2 regions of the Streptomyces sp. NPDC089424 genome follow, and region 1 is predicted to be linked to the other one. Evidence: predicted binding sites of a transcription regulator. Region 1 holds the regulator's gene; the other holds the start of a gene.
The links. The regulator HrcA, encoded in region 1, represses chaperone genes, less so after heat shock. The targets are predictions, from matches to a motif close to TTNGCACTCNGNNNNNCNGAGTGCNAA.
Positions count from the first base shown of each region.

Region 2: groL (chaperonin GroEL) is a predicted target of HrcA. The motif match lies at 2,720-2,746, and genes of this name have one in related genera.

Region 1 covers NZ_JBIVHU010000006.1:384,209-389,102, reverse strand. The annotation lists gene hemW (radical SAM family heme chaperone HemW) at 1-1,054, shown strand, start outside; gene ACIP2X_RS26630 (DUF3097 domain-containing protein) at 1,293-2,099, opposite strand; gene ACIP2X_RS26625 (MBL fold metallo-hydrolase) at 2,129-2,875, opposite strand; gene hrcA (heat-inducible transcriptional repressor HrcA) at 3,124-4,140, shown strand; gene dnaJ (molecular chaperone DnaJ) at 4,141-4,894, shown strand, end outside.
Region 2 covers NZ_JBIVHU010000012.1:82,575-87,468, forward strand. The annotation lists gene ACIP2X_RS36725 (class I SAM-dependent methyltransferase) at 180-854, shown strand; gene groL (chaperonin GroEL) at 934-2,556, opposite strand; gene ACIP2X_RS36735 (cold-shock protein) at 2,879-3,082, opposite strand; gene ACIP2X_RS36740 (MoaD/ThiS family protein) at 3,538-3,813, opposite strand; gene thrC (threonine synthase) at 3,861-4,894, opposite strand, start outside.

The sequences.
Region 1 (4,894 bases):
CGGCGTGCTCGCCTCGCGCGACAACTACGCCGACACCCTGATCGACGAGATCCGGCTCGCCCGCAAGGTGCTCGGCGACGACCCCCGCGAGGTCCGTACGGTCTTCGTCGGCGGCGGTACGCCGACCCTGCTGGCCGCGGACGACCTCGTCCGGATGCTGGGAGCGGTCCGGGAGGAGTTCGGGCTGGCACCGGACGCCGAGATCACGACCGAGGCGAATCCGGAGTCGGTCGACCCGGCATATCTCGCGGCCCTGCGCGAGGGGGGCTACAACCGGGTGTCGTTCGGGATGCAGAGCGCGAAGCAGCACGTGCTGAAGGTCCTGGACCGCACGCACACCCCCGGCCGGCCCGAGGCGTGCGTCGCGGAGGCCCGGGCGGCCGGGTTCGAGCATGTGAACCTGGACCTGATCTACGGCACCCCGGGGGAGTCCGACGACGACTGGCGGGCGTCGCTCGACGCGGCGCTCGCCGCCGGGCCTGACCACATCAGCGCGTACGCGCTGATCGTCGAGGAGGGCACCCAGCTCGCCCGCCGGATCCGGCGGGGCGAGGTGCCGATGACGGACGACGACGTGCACGCCGACCGGTACCTGATCGCGGAGGACCGGCTGTCCGCGGCCGGGTTCGCGTGGTACGAGGTGTCCAACTGGGCCACCTCCGAGGCCGCGCGCTGTCTGCACAACGAGCTGTACTGGCGGGGCGCCGACTGGTGGGGCGCGGGACCGGGCGCCCACAGCCACGCGGGTGGCGTGCGCTGGTGGAACGTGAAGCACCCCGGCGCCTACGCCGCCGCGCTCGCGGAGGGCCGCTCCCCGGGCGCGGGCCGCGAGGTGCTCACCGAGGAGGACCGCCGCGTGGAGCGCGTCCTGCTGGAGCTGCGCCTGCGCGAGGGCGTGCCGCTGTCGCTGCTGCGGGAACAGGGCCGTGCGGCCGCCGGGCGCGCCCTGGCGGACGGCCTCCTCCAGGAGGCGCCGTACGCCGAGGGGCGTGCCGTGCTCACCCTGCGGGGCCGCCTCCTGGCGGACGCCGTGGTGCGGGACCTCGTCGACTGATCGCGCCGGTCGGCGCGGACCAGGGCGGATCAGCGCAGCGGCTGCGTTCCGATGACGGAGAGCAGCTGGCCCGGGCGCATGGGAGGCCCTCCGGGGGAGCAGAAGCTGTACAGCCGGCTGCGCGGCACCGAAGAGGCCGAGCGGGTCCGGCAGCTCTCCGAACGGCTCGTGGGCGTCCCGTCCTCGGGGTAGCGCGGCGGACACGCGGTCCTGGTACGGCCGCCGCGCGGGACCTCGCTCAGGGCTGCGCCGTGACGAAGTCGATCAGTTCCTCCACGCGGCCCAGCAGCTCCGGCTCCAGGTCCTTGTAGGACCCCACCCGCTTCAGGATCGCCTGCCACACGGCCCCCGTGTTCTCCGACGGCCAGCCCAGGGCCCGGCACACGCCCGTCTTCCAGTCCTGCCCCCGCGGCACGGACGGCCACGCGGGGATGCCCAGTGCCGACGGCTTCACCGCCTCCCACAGGTCGATGTACGGGTGGCCCACCACCAGGGCGTGCTCGCTCGTCACCGACTCGGCGATACGCCATTCCTTCGTGCCGGGCACCAGGTGGTCCACCAGCACGCCCAGCCGGGCGTCCGGGCCCGGCGCGAAGGACCGCACGATCGCCGGCAGGTCGTCCACGCCCTCCAGGTACTCCACGACCACGCCCTCGACGCGCAGGTCGTCGCCCCAGACCTTCTCGACGAGCTCGGCGTCGTGCCGGCCCTCGACGTAGATGCGGCCGGCCTGGGCCACGCGCGCGCGTGCGCCGGGAACGGCGACCGAACCGGAGGCGGTGCGGGTGGGCCGTTCCGGACCGGTGGCGGGCCGCACCAGGGTCACCACGCGGCCCTCCAGCAGAAAGCCCCGGGGCTCCAGGGGGAACACCCGGTGCTTGCCGAAGCGGTCCTCCAGGGTCACCGTGCCCGCCTCGCAGCGGATCACCGCGCCGCAGAAGCCGGTGCCGGGCTCCTCGACCACCAGACCTGGCTCCGCGGCGACCTCCGGCACGGGTCGGGGCTTCTTCCACGGCGGTGTCAGGTCCGGAGAGTACTGGCGCATTCGCATGACGATATGGACAGCTCGCCGGGTCATTCGAGCGACACGCCGAACCGCGCGGCCAGCGCGTCGCGCTGGCGCCGCACGAACGCGGCGTCCACGACCGCACCGTGACCGGGCACGTACAGCGCGTCCTCGCCGCCGAGGCGCAGCAGCCGGTCGAGGGCGGCGGGCCAGTGGGACGGTACGGCGTCGGGGCCCGCCTGCGGCTCGCCGGACTCCTCGACGAGGTCGCCGCAGAAGACCACCTCGGGGTCGCCCGCGCCGTGCCCGGGGACCAGCACCACGAGGTCGTGGGCCGTGTGCGCGGGGCCCACGTTGGCGAGCAGGACCTGGCGGCCGGGATCCAGGTCGAGGGTCCACTCGCCGCTGACGAGATGGCGGGGCGCGACCAGCGTGTCCGTCGCCTCCTGGGCGGCCGCGGCGTCCAGGCCGTGGCGGACGGCGTCCGCGCGCAGCTCCTCCCGGCCGCGCCGCCCCCCGAGCACGGTCTCGGCGCCGACCGCGCCGAAGACCTCCGCGCCGGCGAACGCCGCGGCGCCGAGGACGTGGTCGAAGTGGGGGTGCGTGAGCGCGAGATGGGTCACACGCCGCCCGGCGAGGGCCTCCGCCCGCGCCCGCAGCGCCGCACCCTCCGCGAGGCTCGACCCCGCGTCGATCAGCAGCGCCGCGCCCCGGCCGGTCACCAGCCCCACCGTGCAGTCCCACCCCGGCAGCCGGCACCGCCCGACACCGCCGGCGAGCCGCTCCCAGCCCACCTCTTCCCAAGTCACGCTCATACGGCGACGCTAGGCCCTGTCGCGGTGTTCGCGCCCGCCCGGCGGCGAAGGTCCGGAATCGGGAGCACGGTGGCAGGGGCGACAGGCCCGACGGGCCCGCCGTCCGCCCCCGTCCGGCACGACCTGGCAGGACGGGCCTTGCCCGGGGCGTACCCGACGGCCGTACACTGGGCCGGTAAGGCTGGCACTCGCGTCTGTCGAGTGCCAGGGGGAGCGCCCAGGGGACGACGTACTGGAGGTGCGCGCGGATGCTCAGTGAACGACGGCTGCAGGTACTGCGCGCGATCGTCCAGGACTACGTGGGTACGGAGGAGCCGGTCGGTTCCAAGGCGCTCACCGAACGGCACAGTCTCGGCGTCTCCCCGGCGACGGTCCGCAACGACATGGCGGCGCTGGAGGACGAGGGGTTCATCGCCCAGCCGCACACCAGCGCCGGGCGGATCCCGACCGACAAGGGCTACCGGCTCTTCGTGGACAAGCTCGCCGAGGTCAAGCCGCTGACGGCGCCGGAGCGGCGCGCGATCCAGAACTTCCTCGACGGCGCCGTCGACCTGGACGACGTGGTCACCCGGACCGTGCGGCTGCTCGCGCAGCTCACCCGGCAGGTCGCCGTCGTGCAGTACCCGTCGCTGACCCGCTCCACCGTGCGGCACGTGGAGCTGCTGTCGATGGCGCCCGCACGCGTGATGCTGGTGCTGATCACCGACACCGGGCGGGTCGAGCAGCGGATGGTCGACTGCCCGGCCCCCTTCGGCGAGGCGTCGCTGGCCGATCTGCGGGCGCGGCTGAACAGCCGGGTCGCGGGCCGCCGTTTCACGGATGTGCCGCAACTGGTGCAGGATCTGCCCGAGGCCTTCGAGGCGGAGGACCGCGGCACGGTCCAGACGGTGCTCGCCACGCTGCTGGAGACACTGGTCGAGGAGACGGAGGAGCGGCTGGTGATCGGCGGGACGGCCAATCTCACCCGCTTCGGACATGACTTCCCCCTCACCATCCGGCCGGTGCTGGAGGCACTGGAGGAGCAGGTCGTGCTCCTCAAGTTGCTTGGCGAGGCGAAGGATTCGGGCATGACCGTGCGCATCGGGCACGAGAACGCCCATGAGGGACTCAACTCCACCTCGGTGGTGTCGGTGGGCTACGGTTCGGGCGGCGAGGCGGTTGCCAAGCTCGGCGTGGTCGGACCGACCCGCATGGATTACCCGGGAACGATGGGAGCGGTACGCGCAGTGGCACGGTACGTCGGACAGATCCTGGCGGAGTCGTAAGTGGCCACGGACTACTACGCCGTCCTCGGCGTGCGCCGCGACGCGTCGCAGGAAGAGATCAAGAAGGCCTTCCGGCGGCTCGCACGCGAGCTGCATCCGGACGTCAACCCGGATCCGAAGACCCAGGAGCGGTTCAAGGAGATCAACGCCGCCTACGAGGTGCTCTCGGACCCGCAGAAGAAGCAGGTCTACGACCTCGGCGGCGACCCCCTCTCGCAGGCCGGCGCCGCGGGTGGCGCGGGCGGCTTCGGCGCGGGTGGCTTCGGGAACTTCTCGGACATCATGGACGCGTTCTTCGGTACGGCGTCGCAGCGCGGGCCGCGCTCGCGCACCCGCCGGGGCCAGGACGCGATGATCCGTATCGAGATCGAGCTGGACGAGGCGGCCTTCGGCACGACGAAGGACATCCAGGTCGACACGGCCATCGTCTGCTCCACGTGCAGCGGTGAGGGAGCGGCGCCGGGTACGGCGGCGCAGACCTGCGACATGTGCCGCGGCCGTGGCGAGGTGTCGCAGGTCACCCGGTCCTTCCTGGGCCAGGTCATGACCTCGCGCCCCTGCCCGCAGTGCCAGGGCTTCGGCACCGTGGTCCCGAACCCGTGCCCGGAGTGCGCGGGCGACGGCCGGGTGCGCTCCCGCCGCACCCTGACGGTCAAGATCCCGGCCGGCGTCGACAACGGCACGCGTATCCAGCTCGCCGGCGAGGGCGAGGTCGGGCCCGGCGGCGGTCCCGCCGGCGACCTCTACGTCGAGA
Region 2 (4,894 bases), on a different contig from region 1:
GCGGTCGGGCACACGCGGGGCGCTGCACAACGGATCCATGCGTGTGCGAATTATGCGTATGCATGGAATCACACTCCCGCGACAACCACACACCGCCGCCCGCCATTCCGGCCCACCCCGTGCCCTCTGGTGTGACCCGGGTCACTCACCTGCTCCCGTCGGGGCGGAAGAATGCCCGCATGACGAAGCCCGCCGCCCTGGTGTCCCCGCAGGAGCTGGAGCGATCCGCCGTGGTGGCCAACAACACGATGAACCGGGAGCGCGGCCTCACCGGCGTCAACAGCTACGCACGCGAACTGGGCCTCGACCCGCTGAGCCGGCTGGCCTGCCGGTCCGCGCCGTCCTGGCTGGACCTGTGCAGCGGGGAGGGCCGCGCCCTGCGCGAGGCGGCCTCGGTCCTGCCCGGCGACGCCGTGCTCACCGGAGTGGATCTGGTGGGCCCGCTGGTTCCCGTGCCGGCCCCGCCCACCGTGCGGGAGGTCGTCGCCTCGGTCGCGACCTGGACGCCGGAGCGGACGTACGACCTGATCACCTGCGTCCACGGGCTGCACTACGTCGGCGACCAGCTCGGACTGCTCGCCCGCGCGGCCTCCTGGCTCGCCCCGGACGGGCTGCTGATCGCGCACTTCGACCCGGACTCGGTGCGCGGCCCGGACGGCTCACCCGCCGGACGGGCGGCGCTCACGGCACTGCGGCGGGCGGGGTTCGGTTACGCCCCGCGGCGTCACCGGCTGACCTTGGCGGGTGGACGGGCGGTGCGACTGCCGTTCCGCTATCTGGGTGCCGACCCGGCGGCGGGGCCGAACTGGACCGGACAGCCCGCCGTCGCCTCGTACTACGCCCCCACACCCTGAGAACGCCCGAGGGCGGCACCCCCTGTCTCCAGGGGGTGCCGCCCTCGGTACCTACGGACGGATCCGATCCTCGAAGGGATCAGAAGTCCATGTCACCGCCCGGCATGCCGCCGCCGGCCGGGGCCGCGGCCTTCTCCGGCTTGTCGGCGATGACGGCCTCGGTGGTGAGGAAGAGCGCGGCGATGGAGGCGGCGTTCTGCAGGGCAGAGCGGGTCACCTTCGCCGGGTCGATGATGCCCTCGGCGATCATGTCGACGTACTCGCCGGTCGCGGCGTTCAGGCCGTGGCCGACCGTCAGGTTGCGCACCTTCTCGACGACGACGCCACCCTCGAGACCACCGTTGACGGCGATCTGCTTGAGCGGGGCCTCCAGCGCGAGCTTCACGGCGTTGGCGCCGGTCGCCTCGTCACCCTCGAGCTCCAGCTTCTCGAACACCTGGGAGGCCTGGAGCAGGGCCACGCCACCACCGGCGACGATGCCCTCCTCGACGGCCGCCTTCGCGTTGCGAACGGCGTCCTCGATGCGGTGCTTGCGCTCCTTGAGCTCGACCTCGGTGGCGGCACCGGCCTTGATGACGGCCACGCCGCCGGCCAGCTTCGCCAGACGCTCCTGGAGCTTCTCGCGGTCGTAGTCCGAGTCGCTGTTCTCGATCTCGGCGCGGATCTGGTTGACGCGACCCGCGACCTGGTCGGCGGAGCCGGCACCGTCGACGATGGTGGTCTCGTCCTTGGTGATGACGACCTTGCGGGCGCGGCCCAGGAGGTCCAGGGTCGCGTTCTCCAGCTTGAGGCCGACCTCCTCGGAGATGACCTCGCCGCCCGTGAGGATGGCGATGTCGCCGAGCATGGCCTTGCGGCGGTCACCGAAGCCCGGGGCCTTGACGGCGACGGACTTGAAGGTGCCACGGATCTTGTTGACGACCAGGGTCGACAGGGCCTCGCCCTCGACGTCCTCGGCGATGATCAGCAGCGGCTTGCCCGACTGCATGACCTTCTCCAGGAGCGGGAGCAGGTCCTTGACGTTGGAGACCTTGGAGTTGGCGATGAGGATGTAGGGGTCCTCGAGCGACGCCTCCATGCGCTCCATGTCGGTGGCGAAGTACGCCGAGATGTAGCCCTTGTCGAAGCGCATACCCTCGGTGAGCTCCAGCTCCAGACCGAAGGTCTGGGACTCCTCGACGGTGATGACGCCTTCCTTGCCGACCTTGTCCATCGCCTCGGCGATGAGCTCGCCGATCTGGGTGTCGGCGGCGGAGATGGAGGCCGTGGAGGCGATCTGCTCCTTGGTCTCGACCTCCTTGGCCTGGTCGAGCAGCGCGCCGGAGACGGCCTCGACGGCCTTCTCGATACCGCGCTTGAGGGCCATCGGGTTGGCACCGGCGGCCACGTTGCGCAGGCCCTCACGGACCAGCGCCTGGGCGAGAACGGTGGCGGTGGTCGTACCGTCGCCGGCGACGTCGTCCGTCTTCTTGGCGACTTCCTTGACCAGCTCGGCGCCGATCTTCTCGTACGGGTCCTCGAGCTCGATCTCCTTGGCGATGGAGACACCATCGTTGGTGATCGTGGGGGCGCCCCACTTCTTCTCGAGGACGACGTTGCGGCCCTTGGGGCCGAGCGTCACCTTCACGGCGTCCGCGAGCTGGTTCATGCCGCGCTCGAGGCCGCGCCGCGCCTCCTCGTCGAACGCGATGATCTTGGCCATGTGAAGTGGTCCCTCCAGGACTGGGGGTGATTCCTTCGGACCGCGCCCGCGCCCGCGACGGACGGCTCGCCTGCCTCGTGGTTCCTTGCCCCACCCGGCTTGCGGCCTCACCGACCCGGTCCTTCTTTTGTCACTCTCACCTTCAGAGTGCTAACGCCAATGATTAGCACTCGCCCCTGCCGAGTGCAAGCGCCTCCCGGGATCCGGGCGAGGTCTGCGCCGCCCGCGAACACGCCCCCGGCCGCGCACGCCGAAGGGCCCGCGCCCCCCGGGGGAGGCACGGGCCCTTCGAACAGAAACGTCACATACGGTGGTCGCGCGCTTAAGCGGTGAGACGAACCATGTCGGCCTGCGGGCCCTTCTGGCCCTGCGAGATCTCGAACTCGACCCGCTGGCCCTCTTCGAGGGTCCGGTAGCCGTCCATCTGGATCGCGCTGTAGTGGACGAAGACGTCCGCACCACCGTCGACCGCGATGAAGCCGTACCCCTTCTCCGCGTTGAACCACTTGACGGTGCCCTGAGCCATGCCTAACTCCCCTATTACTGGCCCTTGCACAGATCCACACTTCGCGGATCCGGGTCAGACCTCGCCCGCCATTTGCTGTGAGGGGCGTGCGCCGGAACGCGTCGACCGCGGCTGAATGTATCTGTCCAACTGCCGTCTGCAACAGGTCAATCGGACGAGAAATCTGGGCGCCAACGGTCGGTAATTTAGGGAGAATTCACCCGAATTCAGGGCAAGTCGGGCTCCACAAAAGGAGTGAAAGACGCAAAAGAGCCACACACTTTGGCTACTTCTCATCGCATCGGAGCCGGAACTCATATGCGTCCGGCATGTGGAGCCGCGACGCGTTCCCCAACTCTACCGCGCTCAACCACACTGAATTGCCCCCTCCGCTTCTCTCACGGAGGGGGCAATTCGATGAACATCGCGTAACCGGAGTTACTCACGGTAACGCAACGGCGTGTCCAGCGGGCGGTTCAGCCGCCGGCGACCGCCGGAATGATGGACACGCCGGCACCGTCCGGAGTGACCGTCTCCAGACCCTGCTCGAAGCGGACGTCGTCGTCGTCGACGTACACGTTGACGAACCGCCGCAGCTTGCCCTGGTCGTCCAGGACCCGGGCGGCGATGCCGGTGTGGTTCTTCTCCAGATCGGCGATCACCTCGCCGAGGTTCGCACCCTCGGCGGGGACCTCGGCCTGGCCACCGGTGTAGGTGCGCAGGATGGTGGGGATGCGGACGGTGACGCTCACGGGGGAAACCTCCGGTGGGATGGCGGACCTGAGAGGGCGGGGCGGGGTCAGACGAGGCCGGCTTCGCGGAACGACTCCAGGCTGGGCCGGATGGTGGCCGTCAGACCCGTGCCCGCCACCGCGTCCAACGTCTTCAGGCCGTCCCCGGTGTTCAGCACGACGGTCGTCAGCGACGGGTCCAGCACGCCGAGTTCGACCAGCTTGCGCGTCACCCCGACGGTCACCCCGCCCGCGGTCTCCGCGAAGATCCCCTCGGTCCGCGCGAGCAGCTTGATCGCGTCCACGACCTGCTCGTCCGTCACGTCCTCGACCGCGCCGCCGGTGCGCCGCGCGATGTCCAGCACGTACGGCCCGTCGGCCGGGTTGCCGATGGCCAGCGACTTGGCGATGGTGTGCGGCTTCTGCGGCCGCACGACGTCGTGCCCGGACTTGAAGGCGGTCGACACCGGCGAGCAGCCCTCCGCCTGCGCCCCGAAGATCTTGTACGGCCGGTCCTCGACCAGCCCGAGCCTGATCAGCTCCTGCAGCCCCTTGTCGATCTTCGTGAGCTGGGAGCCGGAGGCGATCGGCACCACGATCTGGTCGGGCAGCCGCCAGCCGAGCTGCTCGCAGATCTCGTACGCCAGGGTCTTGGACCCCTCCGCGTAGTACGGCCGCAGGTTGACGTTGACGAAGCCCCAGCCCTCGCCGGCCGGGTCGCCGATCAGCTCGGAGCAGAAGCGGTTCACGTCGTCGTAGTTGCCCTCGATGCCGACGAGTTCGCCGCCGTAGACCGCGGCCATGACGACCTTGCCCTGCTCCAGGTCGTGCGGGATGAACACGCAGGAGCGGAAGCCCGCCCGGGCGGCGGCGGCGCCGACGGCGCCGGCGAGGTTGCCGGTGGAGGAGCAGGAGAGGGTGGTGAAGCCGAAGGCCCGCGCGGCCTCCAGCGCCTGGGCGACCACCCGGTCCTTGAAGGAGTGGGTCGGGTTGCCGGAGTCGTCCTTGACGAACAGCTTGCCGGGCTCGACGCCGAGTTCGCCGGCGAGGCGGTCGGCCTGGACCAGCGGGGTCCAGCCCGGGTTCAGATTCGGCTTGCCGG